DNA from 3 places in the Mesorhizobium sp. B1-1-6 genome. Region 1 is predicted to be linked to each of the others. Evidence: predicted binding sites of a transcription regulator. Region 1 holds the regulator's gene; each other region holds the start of a gene.
The links. Region 1 encodes LexA, which represses DNA repair genes until DNA is damaged. Its sites were predicted from a motif close to TGTTCNNNNTGTGTTCNG; they were not measured.
Positions count from the first base shown of each region.

Region 1 (4,304 bases):
GTTGGCGGCGGAGCCGGGCTTTGCCAAGCCTGTCGCGGTCGCGATCCTGATGTCGCTGTGCGCGCTCGTTTCACGCTCATGGCCGAAAACGCATCTGTGCTTCATGGCGGCGCTGTTGTGCGCGCTCGGCATGCTCGCCGGCAAAGTCGAGACGTGGCGAGCGGGAACGCGGATGCTGGGCTCGGAAATCTCCACGCAAATCACCGGCCGCGTCGTTTCGGTCGACCAGATGGAGACCGGGCGCATCCGGCTGACCATCGATGTGACATCGACCGCGCGGCCGAAACTACTCTACGCGCCGGAGCGCGTTCGCCTTTCGGCACGCAAGGTGCCGGCTGAAGTGACGGCCGGTTCGCTCGTGACCGGCTATGCCAGGCTGTTGCCGCCGACCGGACCGGTGCGGCCGGACAGCTACGACTTTTCCTTCGACAGCTACTTCGCCGGCATAGGGGCCAGCGGCTTCTTTCTCGGCAACCCCAAAATCGTCTCAGCCGATGACAGGCCGCTGTGGGCCGCCCTTTCAGCCGCCATCGAGAGTGCTCGCGAAAGCATTGCCGACCATATCAGGGGCAGCATCGGCGGTGCCGAGGGCGAGATCGCCGCGGCGCTGATCGTGGGTGTGCGCGCCGGGATTCCCGACGAGATCAACGAAGCGATGCGACGCACCGGCATCTACCACATCATCTCAATTTCCGGGCTGCACATGGCGCTGGTCGCCGGCACCGTCATGGGTCTGCTGCGTGGCGGCTTCGCGCTGTTTCCGAATTTTTCCTCCCGCCGGCCGGTCAAGAAATACGCGGCCGCGGCGGCACTTTTCTCGATCGCCGCCTATCTCGTCATTTCGGGCGTCGTTGTCGCCGCCGAACGCAGCTTCATCATGCTGGCGGTGATGCTGATCGCCGTTCTGTTCGATCGGGCGGCACTCACCATGCGCAATCTGGCTATTTCGGCGATCGCCGTCATCGTGGTGTCGCCGCACGAGGTGGTAGGGCCGAGCTTCCAGATGTCGTTCGCCGCCACCGCGGCCCTGGTCGGCGCCTATGCCGGCTGGTCGGATCGCAAAGCCGACAAAGCGCGGACCCCGCCGCCGCAACGGACCTTGCCTGGCCTCCTGACGCGAAAATTGCTGCTGGCGACAGGTGGGCTGGCGATGACCTCGATTATCGCGGGAAGCGCCACGGCGCTTTTCGCCATCTGGCATTTCCAGCGCGTGTCGCCGCTCAGTCTGTTCGCCAATCTTGCCGTCATGCCGATCGTTTCGGTCGTGATGTTCCTTGCGGTTGCCAGCGCGCTGCTGATGCCGTTCGGGTTCGATGGACCATCCCTTTATCTGATGGGCAAGGGACTGACCGCGATGATCGCCATATCAGGATGGATCTCGCAACGCTCGCCGGTCGACGCGGTCGGGTTGATTTCGCAGCAATCCGTCCTTCTGGTGGCGATCGCCCTGGTCATCGCGACGATGGCCACGACATGGCTGCGGCTGACGGCACTTCCCTTCGCGCTCGCCGGCCTGTTGACCGTCTCGGACACGCGCACGCCGGACGTGCTGATTTCGGAGGATGCCCGCCTGGTGGCGTTGCCGATCGGCGGCGGCGAGCTCGCGATCAACCGGGCGCGCCCGAACGAATTCACCGTCGATAACTGGAAACGCGCGCTGAAGTCCGAAACCATCGTTGCGCCGGAACTGTTCGACAGCGGAGACCGACAGTTCGACATCTTCGATCCCGCGCAACTTCCGGCGGGAGCGCCTTTCTATTGCTTCACGGGCCTGTGCATGGCCCGGCATACCTCGGGGGCGATCATCGCGCAGGTGGAGGATCGCAAGGACGCCTGGAGGGCCTGCTCCTATGCGGATCTGATCGTCATCAACGACCCCGCGGGCTACGATCCCTGCCACAATCCGCTGGTTCTCGTCATCACCAAGCGGCAGCTCGCTCGCAAGGGAAGTGCCGCCGTCTTCTTCGACCAGCAATCGGCGACGGCACCGGCACGGGTCAGCTTTGCCGTCGACAGGCCATATCGGCCCTGGCACGAACAGCGGAAATTCTCACGCGAGGCAAGGGGACTGCCGCCTTACCGTAAACCCGAAAAGCCCACCGCCGACCCCGCTCAGTAGCGCCTGATCAGGCCGACCAGCTTGCCTTGCACCTTGACCCTGTCCGGTCCGAAAATACGTGTTTCATAGGCCGGATTGGCAGCCTCGAGCGCAATCGAAGCACCCTTTCGGCGGAAGCGCTTCAGCGTTGCTTCCTCCTCGTCCACCAGGGCCACGATGATCTCGCCGGGACTTGCGGTGTCGGCATTGCGGATGATGACCGTGTCGCCGTCGAAAATGCCGGCCTCGATCATCGAATCGCCCTTGACCTCCAGCGCATAGTGTTCGCCGCCCATGATCATGTCAGGCGGCACTGAAATGGAATGCGTCTGATGCTGGATGGCGTCGATCGGCACACCCGCTGCGATGCGACCCATGACCGGGATCGACACCGCTGAAACCGCGTCGTCGTCATTGCCGGCAGCGGGCAGACGCGAAGACGTCGCCGGCTTGATCTGCCGGCTAGGGCTGCTGCCCTGTCCGAGGCTGCCCTGGATGACGCTCGGGGAGAACTTCTTTGCCGCGTTAAGACCCGGCGCGATCGAGTCCGGCAGGCGCAGCACCTCCAGCGCGCGCGCCCGGTTGGGCAGGCGGCGAATGAAGCCGCGCTCCTCCAACGCCGTGATCAGCCGATGAATTCCCGACTTGGAGGCGAGGTCCAGCGCTTCCTTCATCTCGTCGAAGGACGGCGGAATGCCGCTTTCCTTCAGCCGTTCATGGATGAACATCAAGAGTTCATGTTGCTTGCGCGTGAGCATGGCGGCCCCCAAAGGCATTGCACGAAGGGTCTGGAACCAGAATCAGAAAACAAACCCAGAACAAACACTATCTGTTCCAGTTGTGTTCCGCAACCATTTAAAGTTTAATGAATTTGTTAAGGCGACGGAAACGAAATGCCCTCCCGCAGCCAGCATCCTGCCAGCGCGGTCCGTCGTCAATGCGCTCCCGGGCCCTTTGAAACTATTTTGGTTAATGGCCTGTGGCCCGACCGGTCTCCACTCTTGGCACAAGCCTGCAAGCTGGGTGACCGGCAGGTGCGGGGTGCGTTTGGGCGGATTAGAAACCCCTGCGGCTCGTGAACGAAACGAAACCAAAATGCCAACTTCCGCCGGAAAACGGCCAGACACCACCACTGGTCGCGACGGGCTGCGTTCGTTCGTTCGCTTGACGAAACCGTATAATAATGTACGGTTTTCGAAGAGGAACACCAATGACCACGCCGAAGCAGGCCGCGCGACGCGAACGGATAGAGGAGGCCGCCTATGCGGTGCTCCGGGAAACCGGCTACAAGAGCGCCTCCCTGCTTGCTATCGCCAAGCGGGCATCGGCCTCGAACGAAACCCTCTACAACTGGTACGGCAACAAGCAGACCCTGTTTCGATCCTTGATCGAAGCCAATGCGGGAGAGGCAAGGAAGCTGCTGGAGGACGCCCTTCACCAGGCGCGCGATCCTCTCGAAACCCTGAACTTGCTCGGGCCAGTCCTGCTGACCCTCGTGACGGGCGACAAGGCGGTGGCGCTCAATCGCGCCGCGGCCGGCGACGTCAACGATACAGGCACGCTTGGCCAATCGATCGCGCAATTCGGCCGCAATACCATAATGCCGCTTGTTGGCGACCTGCTTCGAACCGCAAGTCGGGCCGGCCCGATCGCCTGTGACGATCCTGCCGAAGCCGCCGACATCTACATCAGTCTTTTGATCGGCGATCTCCAGGTTCGCCGGATCGTTGGGGTGCTCGAGGAACTGCCTCGGGCGGAAATCGAGCAAAGATCGAACCGGGCGTTCACCCTGTTCTTGCGCCTCTATGCGGCCAGCCCTTGCCCGGGCGGCAAAACAGCCGGCCCGTTTCCAGGGCGCTCTTCTCACCGAGGAACATCGCGACCATGAGCAAAATTCCCGATCTCGCAGCGATCGAGGCAATGGACACCGCGGATCCGCTGCGTGCCATGCGTGACCGCTTCACCTTGCCCCAGGGGGTGATCTATCTCGACGGCAATTCGCTGGGCGCCGCTTCGCCCGCCGTGTTCGGCGAGCTGCAGAAGGCCGCCACGCAGGAGTGGGCGCAGGATCTCATCCGCGCCTGGAACACCGCCGGCTGGTTCGACATGCCGGTCGAACTCGGCGACCAACTCGGGCGCCTGATCGGGGCCGCCGCCGGCCAGACGGTGGTCTGCGATACCACCTCGATCAACATCTACAAGGTGC
Region 1 covers NZ_VFWR01000020.1:74,104-78,407, reverse strand. Annotated here, with positions in the region: gene FJ979_RS29190 (ComEC/Rec2 family competence protein) at 1-2,119, shown strand, start outside; gene lexA (transcriptional repressor LexA) at 2,113-2,856, opposite strand; gene FJ979_RS29180 (TetR/AcrR family transcriptional regulator C-terminal domain-containing protein) at 3,309-3,986, shown strand; gene kynU (kynureninase) at 3,983-4,304, shown strand, end outside.

Region 2 (4,304 bases), on a different contig from region 1:
TTGGATACTACAGCGACTTCGTGGTTTACCCCCTGGCGATCGCTCTGCTGGCTGTGGCCGGGCTTATCGAGGCCGGCGAAGAGAGCGCGCCAGGCTGGCTGGCGACGGCGCTGGCGTGCCTGTGTCTGTGGACGCTGATCGAATACGTCATGCACCGCTTCGTCCTTCACCACATTCCCTGGATCAGGGATCTGCACGCCCGCCATCATGTCGAGGAGCGCAGTCCGGTGGGCACGCCGACCTGGCTCAGCCTCGGCGTGCATGCGCTTGTCGCGTTCTTTCCCGTATGGATGGTCTCGGATTTCGCGGTCGCCAGCGCGGCGAGCTGCGGGCTGATGCTGGGCTACCTATGGTACGTCAGCATCCACCATGTGATCCATCACTGGCATCCCACTCATCCGAGCTATCTCTACACGCTGAAGCGCCGCCACGCGCTGCATCATCATGTCGACGAAAATGTCAATTTCGGCGTGACGTCGCTGTTCTGGGATCGGGTCTTCGGCACGATGCGGCTCTGAAGCCAACTGGTGTGCGCCATTCGGGAAGCGCAGACAGCCATTCCCGCTTACAATTCCTTCTGCGCCAATTCCCTGAACTCGTCGGGCACCGAGCGGGCCGCCTCCAGCGCCACGGTGCCGTAGCCGACGGCCTGTTTGCCGAAACGCTCGCGGATCTTGTCGATGGCGCGGTCGGCGCCGAAGCGTGCGAGGCCCTTCCTGGTGCCGGGGCGGCGCTTTTCGTCGGCGAGGCCGAGCGGCAGTTCGAGCTGCAATTCGGCACTTTCCTCCAGATGCGAGACCGAGATCGCCAGCAGCGAAATCGTCCTGTCATGCGGATGATCGGCAAGCACGCCCCGCACCAGGTCTGTCGCGATCTCGGCCAGCATCACCGTCGCCGAGATCGGCTGGTCGAGCGTGATCGAGCGGGTGACGGCGCTGAGGTCGGCGAAGCGCACGCGCACCGTCACCGTGCGGCCGGGGCGCGCCTTGGCGCGCAGCCGGCTGGCGACCCGGTCGGCCAGATGCAGCAGGACGGGTATGTAGACGCATTCCAGTGCCGGCTTGCGGCCAAGCGCCGACTGGGCACCGGCCGAATGGGCGCGGCGACGTGTTTCCAATTTGCGCGGATCGCGGTTCCACGACAAGGCGGCAAGCTTTTCGCCGGCGGCAGGGCCGAGCAGCCGCGCCAGCGCGCCGCTGTGCGTCCTGGCCAGTTCGCCGATTGTCTGGACGCCGATCTCGGCCAGCCGCGCGCTGGTCGCCGGGCCGACGCCCCACATCAGGGAGACCGGCAGGTCATGCAGGAAGGCGATCTCGGTGCCGGGCTCGACCACCACCAGCCCATCGGGCTTGGCCACCTGCGAGGCGATCTTGGCCAGGTGCTTGGTGCGCGCCACGCCGATCGAGATCGGCAGGCCGAGTTCGCTTCGCACGCGGCGGCGAATGGTCGAGGCGATCTCCCGCGGCTGGCCGAACAGATGCGTGCAACCGGCGACATCGGCGAAGGCCTCGTCGATGGAGATGCGCTCGACCAGCGGCGTGAAATCGTCGAGCACCTTCATCGCGGCATCGCCGAGCCGCTGGTAGTCGCGGAAATTTCCGCCGACGAAAATCAACTGCGGGCAGAGCTCGCGCGCCTTGCGCCCCGGCATGCCGCCGCGCACGCCGAAGGCGCGGGCTTCGTAGGAGGCGGCGAGCACGACGCCGCCGCCGACCGCGATCGGCTTGCCGCGCAGCGAGGGGTCGAGAAGCTGCTCGACCGAGGCGTAGAAAGCGTCGAGATCGGCATGCAGGATGGTGGGCTCCATCCCCGGTTCCTCGCGACGTTGTAGAGTATGGAACATAAAGAGAACAAACATTGCTCGCTGTCAAGCGAGGTCGCGATCCGCCGGAACATTGTCGCTCACAATCGCGTTGACGGCCGAAGGGCGCCGCGTGCGGAGGCTGGCATGGGCAACTTTGAAATGATCGATCTGGTTTGCGTCGTCAACGCCTGCTCGACCGACCGCGCCGCGGGGCGGCTGGTTTCGATGGCCAAGGCCGTGGAGGAATTGCGGGTGCTGACCGGCGATTTCGTCTCGGCCGACGAAACAGTCGCGAATGCGCTGAGTGAAGTCGCGCTGCAGTGCGGCTGCGCCGTGCTGTTCGATGAGCAGGCGGGCGCCGACATATTGCGCACGCCATAGCTCGTCGCCGGCGTGCTGCAATGCATCACGCAACCGTTCCAATTGCTTGTTTTTGCGCTATTCCGAACAGAGGGCCGTGACGCACTTTCTAACGCGCGTTGCCTGTGCGGGTCGTTGTCCCCGAGGCCACCTTGGCGACATCCATCAACCGAGATGCTCCGCCCGCAGCGCCTGCTTGAGGCGCTCCAGCGCCGGCTCGCCGTCGGCAGCGAGCTTATCGGCGATCCTTGCCAGATCATCGTCGGCCTTGCGGTGCTTGCTGCCCCAGGCGCCGAGCGTGGCCAGCACGGGCAAAAGGTCGATGCCGGCCTCGGTCAGGCGATAGATCGCCTTCAGCCCATGCGTGGGATCACCGCTGCGGGTGAGGATGCCTTCGTCCTGCAATGTCTGGAGGCGCTCGGCCAGCGTACGCGAGGAAATGCCCTCATCGGATTGCAGGAATTCGCGAAAGTGCTTTTTTCCGGCGAAGACCAGGTCGCGGATGATGAGCAGCGTCCAGCGGTCGCCGAGCAGTTCGAGCGACAGGTTGATGGGGCAGCCAGACCGGTCCCGTGTCGACATGTGTATGGTTCCATTTTTAAATCGCTTTACTATTGACATCGTTTTCATCTCAGGTCAATAGTTCCAAATGAAACCATCGGCAACCGTGCCGGCCGGACGGGTAAAACGAGCCGCTCGGCCCTTGACTGGGAGAACCATGATGAAAAAGCTGATCCTCCAGATGCAGATGTCGGTCGACGGTTTTGTCGGCGCCGCCGGGGATCATCGCTGGCAGCTCTGGGAATGGGGCGACGACAGCGCCTGGGACGAGGAGCTGAAGCGGGACTTCAACGCCGTCTTCGCCGGCATCGATACCATCCTCTTGAGCCGCAAGATGGCCGAGGAAGGCTACCTCACCCATTGGGGCAATGCGGCGAAGAGATATCCGCGCGACCCGTTCTATGCTTTCGCCCAGCGCATCGTCGAGGCGAGGAAGGTGGTGCCGAGCGACAGGCTCAAGGCCTCGCGATGGGAGCGCACGACAGTGGTCAGCGGCGACCTGCCGCGGGAGGTCGACTTGCTGAAGAGGGGTGAGGGCGGCGACATCGCGGTGTTCGGCGGCGCCGGCTTCGCCTCGGCGCTGATCGCGGCCAGGCTGGTCGACGAGTTCCAGCTGTTCATCAACCCGGCCGTGCTGGGCGCCGGCCGCCGCATCTTCGACCAAGGCGGGTTCGGCAGGCTGCGGCTGCTCGGCTCGAAATCCTATGCGAGCGGCATGGTGGTGAGCCGCTACGCGCCGGCCGGCTAATCGAAAGGCATTGCACTGATATCATGCCTGCCGTTGAGCTTGGGCATGGCAGTCGGCGATGCAGCACCAAGCGCGGTTCTGCCTTAGCCCCAGGGGCGAAGGGAACACGCGCCTCGATGTACTCTTGGTCAACACCTTGGCCTCACCAATTCACTTCGCATCATGAAAAATGATGCCCACCGTGTGCCGCATGCCCGAGCGCAGGCGGCTGACGCCGTGGCGCAGATTGACGCGGTAATTGCCCTTGGTGCCCTGCACCGGCCGATTGTGGACGGCGAAGGAGACGGCATCGCCCTGGCGCAAGGGCACCACTTCCACCCGGCTCTGCATGCGCGGCCGCTGTTCGGTCAGGGCGAACTCGCCGCCGGTGAAATCCTCGCCGGGTTCTGAAAGCAGAACCGCCACCTGCACCGGAAAAGCGAGGTCGCCATAGAGGTCCTGGTGCAGGCAGTTGAAGTCGCCGGGCACATATTGCAGCAGAAGTGGCGTCGGCCTGACCTGGCCGGCGGCGTGGCACTGCTTGAGAAAGGCGGCATGCGTTTCGGGATAGCGCGTGGCGATGCCCATGCGCTCGTTCCAGCGGTTGGCGACCTCGGCGAGCCTGGGATAGAGCGCCGTGCGCAGCCCGCCGATCAGGTCCGGCAAGGGGTAGCGGAAATAGCGGTATTCGCCCTTGCCGAAGCCGTGCCTGGCCATGTGGATATGGCTGCGGAAATGTTCTTCATGCGGATAGAGCCCGGCGAGTTGCCGACACTCCTGCGGCGTGAGCAGCTTTTCCATCACGGCACAACCGACGCCGTCGAGTTCGGCGGCGAGGGCCGGCCAGTCGTA
Region 2 covers NZ_VFWR01000008.1:98,379-102,682, reverse strand. Annotated here, with positions in the region: gene FJ979_RS17425 (sterol desaturase family protein) at 1-518, shown strand, start outside; gene dinB (DNA polymerase IV) at 566-1,807, opposite strand; gene FJ979_RS17415 (hypothetical protein) at 1,949-2,185, shown strand; gene FJ979_RS17410 (helix-turn-helix domain-containing protein) at 2,330-2,746, opposite strand; gene FJ979_RS17405 (dihydrofolate reductase family protein) at 2,886-3,473, shown strand; gene FJ979_RS17400 (2OG-Fe(II) oxygenase) at 3,624-4,304, opposite strand, start outside.
Region 2: the regulator LexA is predicted to act here: its motif matches at 1,836-1,853, upstream of dinB (DNA polymerase IV).

Region 3 (4,304 bases), on a different contig from region 1:
CAGCGCGATGTTGGTCTTCAGGCTCCGGCCACCGGTGAGTTCGAGGATTTTGGAGAGCAGGAAAGGCGTCACCGCTTTGCCGGTGACGTTGAGCGCCTCGGCGGCCTTCTGGGCGGCCTCGATGTAGCCGGCCATCTCGCCGGCCGGGATTTCGTGATCCTCCGGCACCGGATTGGCGATCAGCATGCCGCCGCTCAGGCCCAGCGCCTGTCGCGTCTTGTAGAAATGCGCGATCTCTTCCGGTGCGTGCAAGGTCAGCGGCGCGCGGAACGGCGACTGCCGCGACCAGAAGGCCGGCATGGTCTCGCAGCCATGGCCGATCACGGGCACGCCGCGGGTCTCCAGCACCTCCAGCGTCTTTTCGATGTCGAGGATGGCCTTGGCCCCAGCCGAGACGACGATGACGGGCGTGCGCGCCAGCTCATCGAGATCAGCCGAAATGTCGAAGCTTTTTTCGGCGCCCTTGTGCACGCCGCCGATGCCGCCGGTGGCGAACACCTTTATCCCAACCATATGCGCGGCGATCATTGTGGCGGCAACCGTGGTGCCGCCGGTGCGCCCTTGCGCGACGGCGAAGCCGAGATCGGCGCGAGAGAGCTTCATGGCGTCGCCGGTCATGGCGAGCGATTCGCGTTCTCCGTCGGAGAGGCCGATCTTGATGCGGCCCGCCACCACGGCGATCGTCGCCGGCACCGCGCCGCCGTCCGCAATGATCCTTTCCACGTCGGCCGCCATGGCGCCATTGTCGGGGTAGGGCATGCCATGGGTTATGATGGTGCTTTCCAGCGCAACCACGGGCTTCCCGGCGGCCAAGGCTTGCGCCACCGGCGCGTGGACATCGATGAAGGGGCGGGCGGTGTCTGGGGTCATCTGGATCTCCAATCCGAAGTGCGGCGCATCCTTTCGGATGCCGGTCTCATGCCATTTCCTGCTCTTCGGGCACAAGAGCCAGCGCTTGCGCGAAAGTCGCCGTGGTGAAATCGGGAACGGCGCCCGCGCTTTCAATAGCCAGCGTCGCGGCGGCGACGCCCTCCCGCAGCGCCGCGCGCAAGGGCATGCCGCGCAGTAGGGCGGCGACCGTCGCGCCGGCAAGCGCATCGCCGGCGCCGGTGACGTCCACGACCTTTCTTGGAGGGGGCGGGACGACGGCAAAGCTGCCGTCGCGGTCGAAGCCCAGCACCGGGCCGCCGCCCGCCGTGACCACCGCGCTGTCGAGGCCGGCGCTTCTCAGCCCGTCGAGGACAGTTTTTTGAGAGGCGGCATCGTCAAGCCCGGCAAGCGCCACCGCCTCGCGCCTGTTCATGAAGGCGACGGCCAGGCCGCCGAGCACTGGTGTCAAGCGCACGACCTTGGCCGGTGAAATGGCAATGGCGAACACGGGCTTGCCGGCGGCAAGCGACACCAGCCGCTCCAGAGCCGCCGATGGCAGATTGGCGTCGCAAAGGACGGCATCTGCGGCGGCGATCTCCTCCCTCACCCTGGAGCGGCGGATCTGCTTTGCAAATGCCAGCTCATAAAGCGCCATGTCGGCAAAGCCGACGAGCAGTTCGCCCTCGCGGTCGATCAGCGCCGTATAGCTCGGCGTCGTGCGGTCGAGGAACACCGCGGACAGGTCGGCAATGCCTGCTTCGGCGATGGCGCGCGAAACCGTGTCGGCGGCGGCATCGCCGCCGCGCACCGACAGCAACGAGCCCGAGACGCCTCGCCGCACCGTGCTGCGCAAAGCGTTGAAGACGCCGCCGCCGACATCCTCGCGCATCGTGCCCGGGTTGGAGGCAGCCGGCACGTAAGCGCCGGACACCTGGCCGCGCCTGTCGATATGGGCGCCGCCCACCGCCAGGACTCTTGGAGATCTCACCATGCGCCGATATGACCTTTGTTGGCGGTCACGCACAAGCGCCATGCTGTGCGACGGAGCTTCGCAGGCAACAACCAGCGATTCGTGAGACCGGCACGGCGAACCAGCCTGGCCCAATATTCGGACCATGTTGGAGCCGAATCGTGAGACAAAAAAAGAACAAATCAGGATGTTGCTTATTTTTCAGATGCTTGATCCCTCTTGCCAAATGAGAACAAAAAAGGTACAAATAACCAAGGATTACGGATTGTCCGGCCTTCATTGACGACTACGGGGTGATGTATCATGGCTCAGAACAGCTTGCGGCTTGTAGAGGATAAGGCAGTGGACAAATCAAAGGCTCTGGATGCGGCGCTGTCGCAAATCGAGCGGGCTTTCGGCAAGGGCTCGATCATGCGGCTCGGCGCGAACGAGCAGGTCGTCGAGATCGAAACCGTGCCGACCGGCTCGCTCGGCCTCGACATCGCGCTTGGCGTCGGCGGCCTGCCGCGCGGCCGCATCATCGAGATCTACGGGCCGGAAAGCTCGGGTAAGACGACGCTGGCGCTGCACACGGTGGCGGAAGCCCAGAAGAAGGGCGGCATCTGCGCCTTCGTCGATGCCGAGCATGCGCTCGATCCGGTCTATGCCCGCAAGCTCGGCGTCGATCTCGAAAACCTCCTGATCTCGCAGCCTGACACTGGCGAGCAGGCGCTTGAGATCTGCGATACGCTGGTGCGCTCCGGCGCCATCGATGTGCTGGTGGTCGATTCGGTCGCGGCGCTGACGCCGCGCGCCGAAATCGAGGGCGAGATGGGCGATTCGCTGCCCGGCCTGCAGGCCCGCCTGATGAGCCAGGCGCTGCGCAAGCTGACCGCCTCGATCTCGCGCTCCAACACCATGGTCATCTTCATCAACCAGATCCGCATGAAGATCGGCGTCATGTTCGGCTCGCCCGAAACCACCACCGGCGGCAATGCGCTGAAATTTTACGCCTCGGTGCGTCTCGATATCCGCCGCATCGGCTCGGTCAAGGACCGCGACGAGGTCGTCGGCAACCAGACCCGCGTCAAGGTGGTCAAGAACAAGCTGGCGCCGCCCTTCAAGGTGGTCGAGTTCGACATCATGTACGGCGAAGGCGTGTCGAAGACAGGCGAGCTGGTCGATCTCGGCGTCAAGGCCGGCGTGGTCGAGAAGTCGGGCGCCTGGTTCTCCTACAATTCGCAGCGTCTCGGCCAGGGCCGCGAGAACGCGAAGCTGTTCCTGCGCGACAATCCCGATACGGCGCGCGAGATCGAACTTGCGCTCAGGCAGAACGCCGGACTGATCGCCGAGAAATTCCTTGAGAATGGCGGCTCCGAAGGTGGCGATGATGGGTTCGAGGATGAAGCCGGCGCGATGTAAGCGTTCGCCGGCGCAATTCAAGCGTTCGCCGGCGCGATCTAGCGTTCGGTTTATGGCCCGAGTTCGGCCATAATCCCGGTTCATCAATTTGAGCTTATGTAATCGAGTTCTGTAGTATTGCGTTTCGAACCGCCGGCCCCGTGCCGGCGGTTTGCGTTTTGGGTGGCTGGTGAACCGCGAATTGGCCGGCTTGCGTGTTTCTGGACAGGGTGCCAAGCGGCGGCTAAAAGGCCAGCTCCATCTTCTAAAGCAGAGCCCATTTTCCGCCGGTCCGGCCGGCGGCTCTCTCGAAAAGGCAGCATTCATGAGTGGCGTGAACGAGATCCGGTCGACATTTCTCGACTATTTCCGCAAGGAGGGTCACGAGGTCGTGGCGTCGAGCCCGCTTGTACCGCGCAACGATCCGACGCTGATGTTCACCAATGCCGGCATGGTGCAGTTCAAGAACGTCTTCACCGGCCTGGAGAAGCGGCCCTATTCGCGTGCCACGACCGCCCAGAAAAGCGTTCGCGCCGGCGGCAAGCACAACGACCTCGACAATGTCGGCTACACCGCGCGCCACCTGACCTTCTTCGAGATGCTCGGCAATTTCTCCTTCGGCGACTATTTCAAGGAGCGCGCCATCGAGTTGGCCTGGAACCTCATTACCAGGGAGTTCGGGCTTAAGAAGGACAAGCTGCTCGTCACCGTCTACCACACCGACGACGAGGCGGCCGGCTTCTGGAAGAAGATCGCCGGCTTTTCCGATGATCGCATCATCCGCATCCCAACCTCCGACAATTTCTGGGCGATGGGCGACACCGGGCCGTGCGGGCCATGCTCGGAAATTTTCATCGATCGCGGCGAGCACATCTGGGGCGGTCCGCCCGGCACCCCGGAGGAGGATGGCGACCGGTTCCTGGAATTCTGGAACCTGGTGTTCATGCAGTACGAGCAAGTGACGAAGGACGAGCGCATTGACCTGCCGCGCCCGTCGATCGACACCGGCATGGGGCTGGAGCGCATGGCCTCCATCCTGCAAGGCGTGGAAAGCGTGTTTGAGACCGACCTGTTCCGCCATCTG
Region 3 covers NZ_VFWR01000010.1:181,296-185,599, reverse strand. Annotated here, with positions in the region: gene FJ979_RS20955 (pseudouridine-5'-phosphate glycosidase) at 1-870, opposite strand, end outside; gene FJ979_RS20950 (carbohydrate kinase family protein) at 917-1,861, opposite strand; gene recA (recombinase RecA) at 2,144-3,241, shown strand; gene alaS (alanine--tRNA ligase) at 3,546-4,304, shown strand, end outside.
Region 3: the regulator LexA is predicted to act here: its motif matches at 2,069-2,086, upstream of recA (recombinase RecA).